2 regions of the Nocardia sp. NPDC059240 genome follow, and region 2 is predicted to be linked to the other one. Evidence: riboswitches for the same ligand, from Rfam matches in the RefSeq annotation. Region 2 holds a riboswitch; the other holds the start of a gene.
The links. A riboswitch is a leader RNA that binds a small molecule or an ion and turns the genes downstream of it on or off. The one in region 2 is predicted to bind cobalamin.
Positions count from the first base shown of each region.

Region 1 (4,206 bases), on a different contig from region 2:
GGCATCTTGAGCTCGCTGAGCAGGTCGATGTCCGACTCGGCGGGGCGACCCAGGGTGGTCAGGTAGTTGCCCACGATGACGGCGTTGATGCCGCCCAGGATGCCCTGCTTGGCACCGAGATCGCCGAGGGTGATCTCACGGCCTCCCGCGAAACGCAGGATGGTGCGCGGCAGCGCGAGGCGGAAGGCGGCGACGGCGCGCAGGGCGTCGGCGGCCGGGAGCACCTCGAGGTCGCCGAAGGGGGTGCCCGGGCGCGGGTTGAGGAAGTTCAGCGGGACCTCGTCGGGCTCCAGTTCGGCCAGCTGCGCGGCGAATTCGGCGCGCTGCTCGAGGGATTCGCCCATGCCGAGGATGCCGCCGGAGCACACCTCCATGCCGGCCTCGCGGACCATGCGCAGGGTGTCCCAGCGCTCGTCGTAGGAGTGGGTGGTGACCACGTTCGGGAAGTGCGAGCGCGCGGTCTCGAGGTTGTGGTTGTAGCGGTGCACGCCCATGGCGGCGAGCTGATCGACCTGCTCCTGGTTGAGCATGCCCAGCGAGCAGGCGACCTGGATGTCGACCTCGTTGCGGATGGCCTCCACGCCCGCGGCGACCTGCGCCATCAGGCGCTCGTCCGGTCCACGCACGGCGGCCACGATGCAGAATTCGGTCGCGCCGGTCTTGGCGGTCTGCTTGGCGGCCTCGACGAGCGAGGGGATGTCGAGCCAGGCGGCGCGCACCGGGGACTGGAAAAGGCCGGACTGCGAACAGAAGTGGCAGTCCTCCGGGCAGCCGCCGGTCTTGAGCGAGATGATGCCCTCGACCTCGACCTCGGGGCCGCACCACTTCATGCGGACGTCGTGCGCGAGAGCGAGGATCTCCTCGAGCCGGTCGTCGCCGAGCTGCAGCACCTCGAGGGTCTGGTCCTGGGTGAGGCCGATTCCGCGCTCGAGCACCTGCTCGCGGGCGATGGCGAGAATGTCATCGCCTGCTGTGGTAACAGCTTCGGTGGTGACGGCTGCCTGGGTCATGTCCGCGCGCTTCCCTTCGTCCGGCCGCGTGTGGCCGACCAACTTGAACGGTGTTCAGGGTAGGCTAGCAGTCCGGAACGTGAGCCGGAACACGAGAGGGTCGGGTTTTTCAGTGCAACTCCATCGCACGGACGTGGTCGACGGGGCCATCGCCATTCTCGACCAGTACGGACTGGCGGATCTGACCATGCGCCGGCTGGCCACCTCGCTGCACGTCCAGCCGGGCGCGCTGTACTGGCACTTCCCCAATAAGCAGGCCCTGCTCGGCGCGGTCGCCGACCGCATTCTCGCCCCCATGGACGAGGCGGTCACCGCCGACGAATGGTCCAAGCAGATCACCGAATTGGCGCACCGGCTGCGCGAATGCCTGCTCGCCTACCGCGACGGGGCCGAATTGGTCTCGGCCACCTACGCTTCCCGGCTCACCACCAGCAAGGGGCGGGAACGGCTGGCCAGCGCCGCGATTCGCGCGGGGATGACGCGCGAGGAGGCCGATCTGTCGGCGTACACGCTGCTGTACTACGTGCTCGGCCAGACCGTGGACGAGCAGTCACGCATCCAGATGGATTCGGTCGGCGCACTCGCCGAAGAGCATTCGCCGCTCTACGACACCATCAACGCGACCGCCCGGTTCGACTTCGGGTTGCAGCTGTTCGTCAGCGGCATCCGCCACCTGCTCGGCACTCGCGTCCGCTGAGCCGGTCCGCTGGATCGGGTTACGGGTAGACGCTGTCGGTCAACCAGACGAATTTCGCACCGGCGTCGGTGGTTTGCCACAGCATGCCGGTGAGCAACAGGACGAAAGCGGCGATCACGGCCGCCGCGACGCGTACACGGATCATGCCCGGCAACGTACGCGCACTCATGGCCCATCCGCATCCCGATATTTCCGAACGGTAGAGTCCGGGCGGTCATTCGACGGCGGGTGCGGGAATCCGGTGCAAATCCGGGACGGTCGCGCCACTGTGAGTACCGGGCAACCGGTGCGAGTCAGACCTCCCCCGCCGCGCAAGCACTCTGGAGAGGCCGCGTTTTGCCCGAGGAGCCACCGCGATGAGTCGTGCGCGGACATCGCTCGCCCTACCCGTGCTCGGAATCCTGCTGTGCGCGGCCATGATCGTCGCCACCGGATTCGGGGCCCAGACCATTCCCGTGCCGGACGTGCTCGACGTGCTCCGCCAGCGAATCACCGGCAGCACGCCCGCAAACCTCGGGCTCGATACCATCGTGTGGCAATTGCGGGTGCCGCGAACGATTCTCGCGGCCATCGTCGGCGCGGGCCTGGCCGTGGCCGGGGCAGCCATGCAGACCCTGGTCCGCAACCCCCTCGCCGACCCCTACCTGCTCGGCGTCTCCTCCGGCGCGGGTGTCGGGGCGGCAGCGGTCATCACCTCCGGCATGTTCGCCGGGGCTGGACTGTGGGCATTGTCGGCGGGCGCGCTCGCCGGCGCACTGCTCGCCGCGACGGCGGTATTCCTCATCGCCATGGCTCAAGGTGGCCTCACCCCACTGCGTTTGGTGCTCACCGGCACCGTCCTGGCCTCGGCCTTCGCCGCGTTCAGCAGCTACCTGATTTTCCGCAGCGCCGACCCCTCGGCCGCCCAATCGGTGCTGTTCTGGCTGCTCGGCAGCCTCTCCGGCGCCGACTGGACCCGAATCCTGTTGCCCGCCTGCGTGGTAGCAGCCGCCCTGACGGCCCTACTCCTCGCCTCGAACTGGCTCGACGCCCTGAACCTCGGCTCCGACGCCGCCGCCTCCATCGGAGTCCCCGTGCGCGAGTTACGCATCGCCCTGTTCATCCTCCTGGCCGTCCTCGTCGGCATCCTCGTAGCCGTCTCCGGCGGCATCGGCTTCGTCGGCCTGGTAATCCCCCACGCCGCCCGCCTCGTGGTCGGCCCCCGGCACCGCATCCTGCTCCCGACCAGCGCCCTGTGCGGCGCACTCTTCCTCGTAGTGGCCGACTCCGCCACCCGAGTCCTGGTCCGCCCCACCGAAATCCCCGTCGGAGTCCTCACCGGCCTGATAGGCGCCCCCGCCTTCCTCCTCCTCATGGGCCGCCGCCGCTACACCTTCGGAACCGCATGACCCCCGGCCAGGCCGCAGGAATGATCGAGGTCTCGGGGTTGAGCTGCGCCGCCGGTCGGCGGACCGTGCTCGAGCGGGTCGAGTTCGCCGTCGAGCCCGGGGAGACGGTCGGGATTGTCGGACCGAACGGGGCGGGCAAGACGACTTTGTTGCGCACTCTCGCTGGGCTGATCACGCCGATTTCCGGATCGGTCGCGGTGGACGGCCGTGCGCTGCATCGGATTTCACCGCGGGAGCGGGCGCGGTTGGTGGGGCTGGTCGGGCAGGATGAGCGGCCGCCCGCGGATCTGCTGGTCGGCGAGTTGGTGACGTTGGGGCGGACACCGTATCTGCCGCCGTGGGGTGCGGGCGGGCCGAATGAGCGGGCCGCGGTGGAGGACGCGCTGCGGAAGGTGGATCTCGAGGGGTTCGAGGGGCGGCCCGTGCACCGGCTGTCCGGCGGTGAGAGGCAGCGGGTGTTGCTGGCGCGGGCGCTGGTGCAGGAGACGCCGGTGCTGTTGCTGGATGAGCCGACCAATCATCTGGACATCACGCATCAGCTCGAATTGCTGGCGCTGACGCGGGAACTGGCACGGACCGTGGTGATGAGCCTGCACGACCTGGCGTTGGCGGACCGGTACTGCGACCGCGTGCTGGTGGTCGACAAGGGCCGGGCTCATCCGCTCGGACCGCCGGAGACCGCCCTGCGCCCCGCGATCCTCGAAGACGTTTTCGGTGTGCACGCGCATCGCGTGCCGGACCCGCACGCGGGCGGCACCCACCTGATCATCACTGGACGAAAGGCACTCTCTTGACCAAGATTTCGATCCCCGCCCGGCTACGGTCTCCCGGTTGGTGGGCGCGGCCGCTGGCTGTCGTCGCCGCGGTGGGGGCGGTGGCGGCGTGTGGGTCGCCGCAGGCGGCGTCGGGGAATCTGGCGGTGCGGAATTGTGGTGTGGAGATGAAGTTTCCGTCGCCGGCGCAGCGGATGTTCGTCAATGACGGGAATCTGATTTCGATGGTGCTGGCGCTCGGGGCGCAGGAGCAGACGGTGGCGGTGTCGAGTTTGAAGCGGGATGCGGACACCTTGCGCAAGCATTATGGGGATGCGGTCGACAGGTTGAATTCTGTT
Region 1 covers NZ_JBHZAC010000016.1:139,912-144,117, forward strand. Annotated here, with positions in the region: gene bioB (biotin synthase BioB) at 1-1,010, opposite strand, end outside; gene ACFXHA_RS40580 (TetR/AcrR family transcriptional regulator C-terminal domain-containing protein) at 1,123-1,707, shown strand; gene ACFXHA_RS40585 (hypothetical protein) at 1,727-1,876, opposite strand; cobalamin riboswitch at 1,899-2,029, shown strand; gene ACFXHA_RS40590 (FecCD family ABC transporter permease) at 2,064-3,095, shown strand; gene ACFXHA_RS40595 (ABC transporter ATP-binding protein) at 3,092-3,889, shown strand; gene ACFXHA_RS40600 (ABC transporter substrate-binding protein) at 3,886-4,206, shown strand, end outside.
Region 1: another riboswitch for cobalamin. It lies ahead of ACFXHA_RS40590 (FecCD family ABC transporter permease); the one in region 2 lies ahead of ACFXHA_RS07610 (HoxN/HupN/NixA family nickel/cobalt transporter).

Region 2 (4,206 bases):
TCGGCCACGTCTTGTGAGCAAGCGCACGCTCACCTAGCTCACACCTCACTGTCCGAGCCAGTGAGTAGGGTCTGACCTGCGACGCTGTCCCCGACTGGACAACCCGGTGTCACACTCAATATATTCACGGAAGTTCTTGCTCCAATTTGCTTGTCCTGGTTAGTGATTGGCTATTCTGCGCAGCCGCAGGGGGTTGCGTCAGCACGTCGACGCCGATCAGGACCGCGGAGCCGGCTGGTCGTCGTGTTGGGCGGCGGCGGGTCGGCACGAGCTGCGGGTGGCGGAGGTGGGGTCCGCCGCCCGCAGCTCGAATATTTCCGCACCATCCGAACAATCTCCGCGCTCCACCGGGGGCCCGACCCCGCGTGTCCGAATTCGGCTAGGCTCGCCGCAAGTGACTCAGTTCACTCCCCAGTAGGTACGTGCAAGGAGCGGTTGGGAAATGTTGAGCACCATGCAGGACGAGCAGCTGTCACTCGCGACGCTGCTGCGCTACGCCTCCACCTTCCAGGGCGACAGCCATGTCTCCACCTGGACCGGCGACGGCGTACGCACCCAGACCTATCGTGAGATCGGCCAGGATGCGGCCCGCCTCGCCAATGCCCTGCGTGACCTGGGCATCGGCGTCGGCGATCGGGTCGGCACGTTCATGTGGAACAACAACGAGCACATGGTCGCCTATATCGCGGTGCCCGCGATGGGCGCGGTGCTGCACGCACTGAACATCCGGTTGTTCCCCGAGCAGCTGGTGTACGTGGCCAACCACGCCGAGGACCAGGTGGTCATCGTGGACGGCTCGCTGGTACCGATGTTCAACCAGTACCTGCCGAATCTGAAGACCGTGCGCCACGTCATCGTCGCCAACGGGGATGTCGCGACCGTGACCGCGCCCGAGGGCGTCACCGTGCACGCGTACACAGAACTGCTTGCCGCGCAATCGGACAGCTACGACTTCCCGGTCATCGACGAGCGGTCGGCCGCGGGCATGTGCTACACCTCCGGCACCACCGGCGACCCCAAGGGCGTCGTCTACTCGCACCGCTCCAACTGGCTGCACGCCATGCAGGTGATCTCCCCCAACGGCATGGGCTTCACCGCCGCCGACACCGTGCTGGCCATCGTGCCGCTGTTCCACGCCAACGCCTGGGGCATCCCGTACGCGGCGCTCATGTCGGGCGCGAATGTGCTCATGCCCGACCGCTTCCTGCAGCCCGCCCCGCTGCTGCAGATGATGGAGCAGGAGAAGCCGACCTTCGCGGCGGCCGTGCCCACCATCTGGGGTGGCGTGCTGGCGGCCCTGCAGGCGCAGCCGCAAGACATTTCGTACCTGCGCACCTGCGTGGTCGGCGGTGCGGCGGTGCCGCCGTCGATGATGCGGGCCTTCGAAGAGCAGCACCACGTCAAGCTGCTGCACGCGTGGGGCATGACCGAGACCTCCCCGCTCGGTTCGGTCGGCCACCCGCCGGCCGGGGCCGAAGGCGAAGAGGCGTGGGCCTACCGCTACACGCAGGGCCGATTCCCGGCCGGGGTGCAGGCGCGACTGGTCGGCGATGACGGCAGCGTGCTCCCGAACGACGGAGAAGCGCTGGGCGAGCTCGAGGTTCGCGGGCCCTGGATCACCGGGTCCTACTACTCCCCCACCGGCGCCGAGGTCGATCCGGACAAGTTCGACGACGGCTGGCTGCGCACCGGCGATGTCGGCAAGATCAGCCCCAACGGCTATCTGACCCTGGTGGACCGCTCCAAGGACGTGATCAAGTCCGGCGGCGAATGGATCTCGTCGGTGGACCTGGAGAACGCGGTGGTCGGGCATCCGGCGGTCGCCGAGGCCGCGGTCATCGGCATCCCGGACGCGAAGTGGGACGAGCGTCCGCTGGTCGCGGTCGTGCTGGTGGCAGGCTCCGAGGCGAAACCCGAAGAGCTGCGCGACTTCCTGGCGCCCAAGTTCGCCAAGTGGCAGCTGCCGGAGCACTGGGCCTTCATCGAGGAGGTCCCCAAGACCAGCGTCGGCAAGTTCGACAAGAAGCGGCTGCGCGCCCAACACGCCGACGGCACGCTGACCGTCATCACGCTGGGCTGAACCCGGATATCCGCAATGCCACGGCGGCCCTTAGTGTGAGGGCCGCCGTGGTGTTCGGGAAGCCGGTGTAATTCCGGCACGGCCCTCGCCACTGTGATCGGTTAGTCGGTGCGTCGTCCTGTCCTCGCGGGCAGGGGTCACGGGATTTCGGTCCCGGAAGACCAGGCGCGCCGGTGTTCGACCCGTCAGCCAGGAGACCGGCCACGGCACCGTTGAACCGTTCCACGAGGTGCTGGAAGGCTGCTCTGTGTCTGTACCCAACCCTGTTCCCACCCTGCGCTGGGAACGCCGCGACTGGATCCGCACCGGCGGACTGCTCGCGACCATCGCCGTCATGCACGTGGTGGCGTTCGGGATTCTGTTCGCACTGGTGCTGCCCGGGCACTACACGGTCGGCACCCAGGTGTTCGGGGTCGGGCTGGGCGTCACCGCCTACACGCTCGGCATGCGGCACGCCTTCGACGCCGACCACATCGCCGCCATCGACAACACCACCCGCAAGCTGATGGCGGACGGGAAACGTCCGGTGTCGGTGGGCTTCTGGTTCGCGCTCGGGCACTCGACCGTGGTGGTGCTGCTGGCGGTCGGCATCGCGGCCGGGGCGCGGTTCGCGACCACGCTGGCCGATGACGACTCCGCGACCCGCAAGGATCTCGGCCTGGTCGCCACGCTCAGCTCGGGCAGCTTCCTGTATCTGATCGCGGCGTTGAACCTGGTGGCGCTGGCCGGGATCTGGCGGGTGTTCAAGGCCATGCGGGCCGGGCAGTTCGATGAACACGAGCTCGAAAAGCACCTGGACAGCCGGGGTTTCATCAATCGGATCCTGGGACGGCTGACCAAGTCCATCACCCGGCCGGGACAGATGTATCCGATCGGGCTGCTGTTCGGGATCGGCTTCGACACCGCCACCGAGGTGACGCTGATGGTGATGGCCGGGTCCGGTGCGGCCGCGGGGCTGCCCTGGTACGCGATCATCTGCCTGCCGCTGCTGTTCGCCTCCGGCATGAGCCTGTTCGACACGCTCGACGGCACCTTCATGAATTTCGCCTACCACTGGGCGTTCTCGAATCCGGTGCGCAAGGTGTACTACAACCTCACCATCACCGGGCTGTCGATCGCGGTGGCGTTCCTCATCGGCACCATCGAACTGGTCGGTGTGCTGCACGCCAAGCTGGATCTCACCGACCCGATCACCGGGTGGATCTCCGGCATCGATCTGAACAATGTGGGATTCGTGATCGTCGGACTGTTCGTGGCGGTGTGGGCGATCGCGTTGATCTACTGGCGACTCGCGAAGGTCGAGTCCCGCTGGTCATTGACCGCCGAAAGGCCGTAGAGGACCGGGATGATCGGGGCCGGCGGCGGCAGCTTCCACCAGCCGTCGGGGGTCTGGACCATGCCGGGCCAGCGCGGCCACGGCAGCGTCTCGGATTCGGTGAGACCGGTGATGCGCAGACCGGCGGCCAGTAGCGCGTTGACGACCTCGCCGAGACCGTGCCGCCATTCGTAGGCGGTGGTGTCGGTGGTGAGGTCGGGGCCGTCGGTGTAGGTGTGGACGCTGTCACGGCGTTGCGCGCCCCGGCCGGACAGGTAATCGTCGTGCAGCAGTAGCTGATCCGGGTCCACGCCCGGCGGCGGGGTCGGGCCCAGGGCGTGCAGCAGCGGATGGAATTCGACCAGGTAGAGCAGGCCGCCCGGGCGCAGGAGATCGGCGATCACCTGTGCCCAGCCGGTCAGGTCGGGCAGGTAGCAGAGTGCGCCCTTGCCGGTGTAGATGATGTCGAAATCCCTGCCGGGCAGGGCCGTTCGCGCGTCGTAGACGTCCGCGCACACGTATTCGACCGTGCCCCCGGCCAATTCGCGGGCGTGTTTGATCGACTCCGCCGAGAAGTCCAGGCCGACCGCGCGGGCCCCGCGCCGCGCGAATTCGACCGTCTCCGTGCCCAGATGGCATTGCAGGTGCAGGATGTCGCGGCCGCGCAGCTCGCCGAGGGCCTCCCATTCGAAAGGGGCGAACCAGTAGCTCGCATCCCGGTCCCGGTAGAACCGGCTGGCGGCGTGAATTCCCGCGCGGGCGTCCCAGTTTCGCCTGTTCACCGATAGTGGATCGATGGTCACGCCGCCAT
Region 2 covers NZ_JBHZAC010000002.1:433,713-437,918, forward strand. Annotated here, with positions in the region: gene ACFXHA_RS07605 (long-chain fatty acid--CoA ligase) at 443-2,080, shown strand; cobalamin riboswitch at 2,112-2,301, shown strand; gene ACFXHA_RS07610 (HoxN/HupN/NixA family nickel/cobalt transporter) at 2,328-3,416, shown strand; gene ACFXHA_RS07615 (class I SAM-dependent methyltransferase) at 3,359-4,198, opposite strand.